2 linked regions of the Pelagibaculum spongiae genome follow. The protein of the gene in region 2 binds, or shares a complex with, the protein of the main gene of each other region. Links are inferred from orthologs where the notes say so. Each region holds a gene or a part of one and is shown on either strand. Other genes may lie near its edges.

The links.
Region 1: the proteins of dnaG (region 2) and dnaB are in contact, whole or in part, in a crystal structure (PDB 2R6A), measured with the Geobacillus stearothermophilus proteins. The link is inferred for Pelagibaculum spongiae from one-to-one orthologs. Residues at the interface, in WP_049624496.1 of Geobacillus stearothermophilus: Lys456, Leu457, Leu458, Pro459, Ala460, Asn463, Ala464, Leu467, Leu535, Leu536, Ile537, Ala538, Gln544, Glu545, Asp548, Tyr549, His552; in WP_033016901.1 of Geobacillus stearothermophilus: Ser13, Glu15, Ala16, Gln18, Glu91, Leu92, Asp94, Ala95, Val96, Pro97, Thr98, Ala99, Ala100, Asn101, Tyr104, Tyr105, Ile108.

The regions. Positions count from the first base shown.
Region 1 is NZ_QDDL01000002.1:489,097-492,371, reverse strand. What follows is about bases 276-3,222. They hold dnaB (replicative DNA helicase), read left to right. Parts: upstream 276-1,023; coding sequence 1,024-2,421; downstream 2,422-3,222. Other genes in these bases: DC094_RS08150 (putative bifunctional diguanylate cyclase/phosphodiesterase), read left to right, coding at 2,533-3,222; DC094_RS08160 (Lrp/AsnC family transcriptional regulator), read left to right, coding at 363-833. Outside these bases: ald (alanine dehydrogenase), read right to left, coding at 1-169; more of DC094_RS08150, read left to right, coding at 3,223-3,275. UniProt on the Escherichia coli protein: The main replicative DNA helicase, it participates in initiation and elongation during chromosome replication. Travels ahead of the DNA replisome, separating dsDNA into templates for DNA synthesis.
Region 2 is NZ_QDDL01000009.1:64,359-67,564, reverse strand. What follows is about bases 1-2,878. They hold dnaG (DNA primase), read right to left. Parts: upstream 2,449-2,878; coding sequence 553-2,448; downstream 1-552. Other genes in these bases: DC094_RS17395 (GatB/YqeY domain-containing protein), read right to left, coding at 2,705-2,878; rpoD (RNA polymerase sigma factor RpoD), read right to left, coding at 1-384. Also shown: more of DC094_RS17395, read right to left, coding at 2,879-3,154; rpsU (30S ribosomal protein S21), read right to left, coding at 3,168-3,206. UniProt on the Escherichia coli protein: RNA polymerase that catalyzes the synthesis of short RNA molecules used as primers for DNA polymerase during DNA replication.

The sequences.
Region 1 (3,275 bases), on a different replicon or contig from region 2:
TTTCAGCTCCGGCTGTGATGTAGTCTTGATCACTAGCACCGATACCGCTACCTGCGAGTGTTTCAACGATAACTTTGTGTCCAGAAACAATCGCTTCACCAACGCTTTCCGGGGTCATGCCTACTCTGTATTCGTGGTTTTTAATTTCTTTTGGTACACCGATCAACATTTGCAGCACTCCAATAGGATCAATTTATAAAAACACCAGCTACAAACTTAAAAATATGTATCTGGCTTTCAGCTTGTGATGTTATGACTTCATTATGGGTGCTGAATGGAGCGATTTGCTTGCTTAGTTGCAGCCATTGTTTGGCTGCTATGCAATATAATTGTTTAAATAGCGGCTTAAGCGGAATTAAATTGTGAGCAACCAAATTGAACTGGACCGTCGTGATCGTCAGATCCTGAATTTGCTACAGAAAAATTCAGCACTATCCAACATTGAATTAGCAGAAAAAGTTAGTTTGTCAGCTTCCGCCTGCTTACGTCGAGTAAGAAGTCTCGAGCAGCAAGGTTATTTAGAGAAATATGTCGCACTGGTTAACCGACAAAAATTACTAAAGGAATGTACTGCATTTGTTTTTGTCACTCTGTCTCATCAGTCGGCAGAAATTTTCGAACAATTTGAAGAAGCGGTCAGGGAGTTAACTGAAGTTCAAGAGTGTCACCTAATGACCGGTAGTTCAGATTATCTAATTAAATTGGTTTACCAAGACAACGCCGCATTTGAAAAGATTTTTTCAGAAAAATTACTGCGATTACCGGGTGTTGTCGGTACTGAAACCAGAATGTCGATGAAAAAGGTGCATTTTACGACTGCAATAGAAATTTGACGTTTGACGTTTTTAGAGTGAATTAAAGTGATCATCAATTAGTCCATTGACCCTAGCAACTGGAAAAAGGGACGACCGAATTGATCTTTTTGTGGCCGAGCTTGTAACAAAATAGAAGATTAACTTGGCTTTTTTTGTGGCAAAATAGCCAACCGAATCGATCCTTGGATTTTTTACAGTCCCTCATCCTATGAAAACTGATTATAAAGCCCGTTCAGCGTCAGCGCCCACCGACCTGGCTATGTTAAAAACGCCACCTCATTCCATTGAAGCTGAGCAATCAGTTCTGGGTGGCGTGATGCTGAAAAACGATGCATGGGATGAAGTTTCTGAACGTTTAACAGAGCATGATTTCTATCGCACTGATCATCGATTGATTTTTCAGGCGGTTGCTAAGCTTGCCGAACAATCGCAGCCATTAGATGTAATCACGCTATCTGAAACCCTCGAGCGGGACGGTGTGCTTGAGCAAGCCGGTGGACTGGCATATTTGGGTGAACTGGCACGTTCCACACCTAGCGCATCCAATATTGCTGCCTATGCCGATATCGTACGGGAGCGTTCGGTAGTTCGTCAGTTGATTGGAGTGGCGCAAGAAATTGCCGATGCTGGGTTTAATCCAGATGGCCGTTCAACTAACGATCTTTTAGATATTGCTGAGAGCAAGGTATTTAACATTGCTGAAAACAGTACCCAAAAAGGCGATGGCCCGCAGGGAATCAAAAAGATATTGGCGAGCACCATCGACAAAATCGATGAACTGTTTAATACCGAGGGTTCGATTACCGGCGCCTCTACCGGATTTACCGACCTAGATGAGTTGACTTCAGGCTTACAGAAAGGTGACTTGGTGATTGTGGCAGGTCGCCCATCGATGGGTAAAACCACCTTTGCGATGAATCTCGCTGAAAATGTTGCAATGGGGCAGGATGCGCCGATTCTGATTTTCTCGCTGGAGATGCCCGCAGAGCAATTGGCCATGCGGATGTTATCTTCGCTAGGGCGAATTGATCAAAGTAAGATTCGAGCAGGTCAACTGGAAGATGATGATTGGCCAAGGCTGACCAGCACGGTTGCCATGCTCTCAGAACGAAAAGTCTATATTGATGATCAAGGTGGCTTATCGCCGAATGAAATGCGTGCTCGTGCTCGGCGAGTTGCCCGTGAAAACGGTGGTCAGATAGGTCTGATTGTTGTCGACTATATGCAGTTGATGTCGGTGCCTGGTATGAATGAAAACCGTACCGCAGAAATTTCTTTAATCTCTCGTTCTTTAAAAGGTTTGGCACGTGAATTGGAATGCCCTTTAGTTGCGCTTTCTCAGCTAAACCGCTCACTCGAACAACGTGCAGATAAACGCCCTGTGATGTCGGATTTACGTGAATCAGGTGCGATTGAGCAGGATGCTGACGTGATTATGTTTGTATACCGAGATGAGGTCTACAATCCTGAAACAGCGGAGCGCGGCAAGGCAGAAATCATCATAGGTAAGCAGCGTAACGGCCCAATTGGTTCGGTTCCGCTAACCTTCCAAGGTCGCTTTACTCGGTTTGATGATTACGCACACGATATCTACGATGGGCAGTAATTAAATAAATTTTCACTGGATCAAGGACGATCCGGTTGATCAGCAGCATGCTGCTGGCGGGAGAGGGAACTTCTGGACAGTCAAATAGCCTTTCGAATTAACCGATTTCAGGTGTTATTAATCACCCTGACTTTGCTCAGTTTATTGCTGGTGGTGGGTAGTTTGTGGGGGCTGCATTACAGCATGTCCCGATTGGATTGGCGTAACGATCCATTAGGTGTTGAGTTGCAACAACTCAGCGGCCGCCAGCAAGCAATGCATCGCCAGTTAAATACTTATAAATCCAACTTAATCCCCCGCATTGTTCTCATAGATCAACTGGAAAGTTATCAAAAGACCCTTTCTTCCCTAATGATCGCTGTAGAGAAATCATCAATTAGCCTGCAGCAAAAACCTATTATTCAACTGCAAAAAAACTTACATGGATTAATGACTGGCCCCGATAATTTACAAATTAATCGAGATCAGTTGAGAAGTTACTTGCTGGAAGCAAGTCGGCAGCTTTCTAGAATTCGCTTAGCGCTAGAGCAGCGACAGATCCTGCAAATTGAGCGCAGGTTAGATGAAGCGCGACGCTGGGAAACTTTATTGTTCGCAGATTTTTTATGGATTTTATTATTCGGCTCGATATTGGTTTATCACCTGCGCAAACAAGAGCAGACCAATTTAAGCCGAGCATTAAAGGACGGTTTGACCGGGCTAGCCAATCGCACTTGTTTCAGGCAGCGATTAGAAGAACAAGTACAGCAGGCCTCTCGCTATCATGGTGGCGTGGCAGTTCATTTATTGGACTTGAATGGTTTTAAAGATATCAACGATAGCCTTGGCCACAGTCATGGTGACCGACTATTGCA
Region 2 (3,206 bases):
CAGCTCCACTGTACCCATTTCACGCATGTACATGCGAACTGGGTCGGTGGTGCGGGAGACGTCTGATTCTACGGCAGCCAGTGCGGCGGCGGCTTCTTCAGCGGCAGCGTCATCTGTGCCAGTCGAGTCAGCCATCAACAGGTCGTCAACGTCAGGGGCGGTTTCATAAACCTTTATGCCCATGTCGTTGATCATACTGATGATGTCTTCGATCTGATCAGAATCAACGATATCTGGTGGCAAATGGTCGTTCACCTCAGCATATGTGAGGTAGCCTTGTTCTTTGCCCTTGGCAATCAGGAGCTTAAGCTGTGATTGCTGGTCTGATTGATTCATGTGGCCTCTGTTTGAATCTAGCTGCTGACGATCGGCGAAAGGGCGGATATTTTACAGAAAAAACCCTTTTAACGCTACGCCTTTAGCAATGGTGGAAACCAGGCCTGGAAGGGCAGATCCGGAACTTCCCAAATGGCTCACAATGGCTCTGATTCGGTGTCCGGCCCAGCAGAAACAGGCGATAACTGACGCTATGTAGGGTTGATTTTGTAGATTTCAACCCCTGCTAGCACGATTTTCCAAAAGCTGCTTAAGCAAAATCCGCTCATTGTCTTGTAAAGGGCGACTACGAGAGAGTTGCAATAATTGCTCAGTTTGGGCGTCCAATGCCTGCTGATGTAATTGCTGAATGGCATCTCGGAATTCGACCGAGGGGTCATTCTCAGGTAGCAATGGACTGCGCGCGCTTAGCTGCATCAATAAGGGTGCTTCAGATCTGCCGCGCCATTGTTCGATCAGGCTAGGCAGGCTAATAGCGGGTTGGTTGTGGAATTGCTGGATCAGTTCATCGAGCAATTGACAACCAGGATGCTGCAGTAGTAACTCCAGAAACTTAGTATCTGTCAGCTGTAATGCAAGCTCCGGTTTTTGAAGCAAACTTTGCAATGCGCTACGAATTGCACCGCGCGGAATCTTTACCGAGGCAGCTGGAACGCTTGGATCAAAGGCTTGCCCGGGATAATCATCCGTTGCTGGAGGTACCTCGAAATAGTGGTCTGGATAGTCCGCGTTTTGTGAACGGGTTGGTATAGCTGACTTCGATGAACCGTATTGGTCGTATTGACTGCCGCCGCGTTTGCCATATCCTAAATCGGCTGGTTTTTGCTGAATCGCACGTTCTAGTTTTTCAGTGGTGATGCCCACCATTTGTGATAATTTTTCCAGCATCAATTGCTTGAGCACCTGTCCAGGCACTTTGGCAATTAACGGTTTGGCCAGTTCACTTAAGCGTGCTCGGCCATCCATGCTGTTGATATCGGTTTGCTGCGATAGCGCTTCAAACAAGTAATCAACCAGTGAGCGGGATTGTTTAATTTCCTGCTCAAACGCTTCCTTGCCAATTTTACGCACCAAGGTATCTGGGTCTTCACCCTGATCGAGGAACATAAAGTGTGCCTGTCGGCCATCGTGTAACTCAGGCAGAATATTTTCCAGTGCTCGCCATGCGGCATTTCGACCGGCATCGTCACCATCAAAGCAAAATACCAACCGATTAACTGCACGGAATAGCTTTTTAGCATGATCACGAGTGCAGGCAGTGCCCAAGGTCGCTACGGCGCGAGGAATGCCCAGTTGAAACAGGGCGACCACGTCCATATAACCTTCAACAATCAGCAGTTCTTCTAGGCTTCGATTGGCTTTTTTAGCTTCGTAAAGCCCGTAAAGCTCGTTGCCTTTTTGAAATACAGGTGTCTCGGGTGAGTTGAGGTATTTCGGTTTGCCATCGCCGAGAATGCGACCACCAAAAGCGATCACTCGTCCGCGGTGATTACGAATGGGAAACATAATCCGGCCACGGAATCGATCATAGAAACGGTCGGTGCCTTCTTTGTTAATCACCAGCCCGGCCTGCTCCATCTGTTGGATCGAACTGTGGGGTTTGATCGCCTTAATCAGATTGTCCCAGCCTTCCAATGAATAGCCCAGTGCAAAATCCCGGGCAATTTCGCCACTCAGACCGCGCTGCTTTAAATATTCAATGCCACGCTTACCTTCGTCATGGCGAGACAGCTGCGCTTGGTAAAAACGCTTACTGAGCTCCAATGCGTTATATAACGGCTGGTGCCCTTGATCATGTTGCTGGCTGCCTTCTTCACGAGGGACTTCAAGGCCGCTTTGATGCGCTAGATCTTCAATCGCATCAACAAACTCCAGTCGCTCGTAGTCCATTAAGAAGCTCACTGCGTTGCCAGAAGCGCCGCAGCCAAAGCAATAGTAAAACTGCTTGTCTTGGATCACCGAGAAAGAAGGAGATTTTTCGTCGTGGAAAGGGCATAGGCCTGAATAGTTTTTGCCGGCTTTTTTTAACCGGACACGCGAACGAATCAGCTCAACCAGGTCGGTTCTTGCTAACAAGTCGTCAATAAAGCTTTGTGGAATTCGGCCTGCCACCGCGATCCTCGAAGGATGAACAATCGATTGAGACAAGTGCACTTAGACAATCAAGTACACCAAATAAGCTGCTGTGAAATCACTAGCGATTAGCTGATAGTGAAATCATTTGAAATTCAGCCGCTGTGAAATCATTTGAAATATAGTGTGCTGTGAAATCGCTGGGCGCAAGCATGTCAGACATTTTCAGTAGAACTAAAAAAGCCGATACCCTGGGATATCGGCTTTTAACAAACTTAATGAGCAGTTTGCTGAATCAGTTGGAAAGTCTGGCCTTAATCAGCTTGCTGACGTCACCCATATCTGCGCGACCTTCAACTTTAGCTTTTATCTGGCCCATGACCTTGCCCATATCTTGCATCGAGTTGGCGCCAGTTTTGGTGACCACCTCCTCTATAACGGCTTCAATCTCGGCAGGGCTCAGTGGCTGAGGTAGGTATGTAGCGATCACATCCAACTCCAGCTTTTCCTGATCAGCTAATTCCTGACGTTCTGCAGCTTCGTACTGAGTAATGGAATCGCGACGTTGCTTAACCATTTTATTCAGTACGGTAACCACGCCAACATCGTCCAGCTCAATGCGCTGATCGATTTCAATCTGCTTTATCGCAGCGTTGATTTGACGGATCACTGCTAGAAGACTTTTTGCTTTGGCACGCATAGCGGCCTTTTGGTCTTCCTTCAAACGAAGTTTCAAACTGCTCATAGCGACTCCGGTTCTAGTAGAGGCGCTTACGATTCAGGTTTTCGCGAGACAC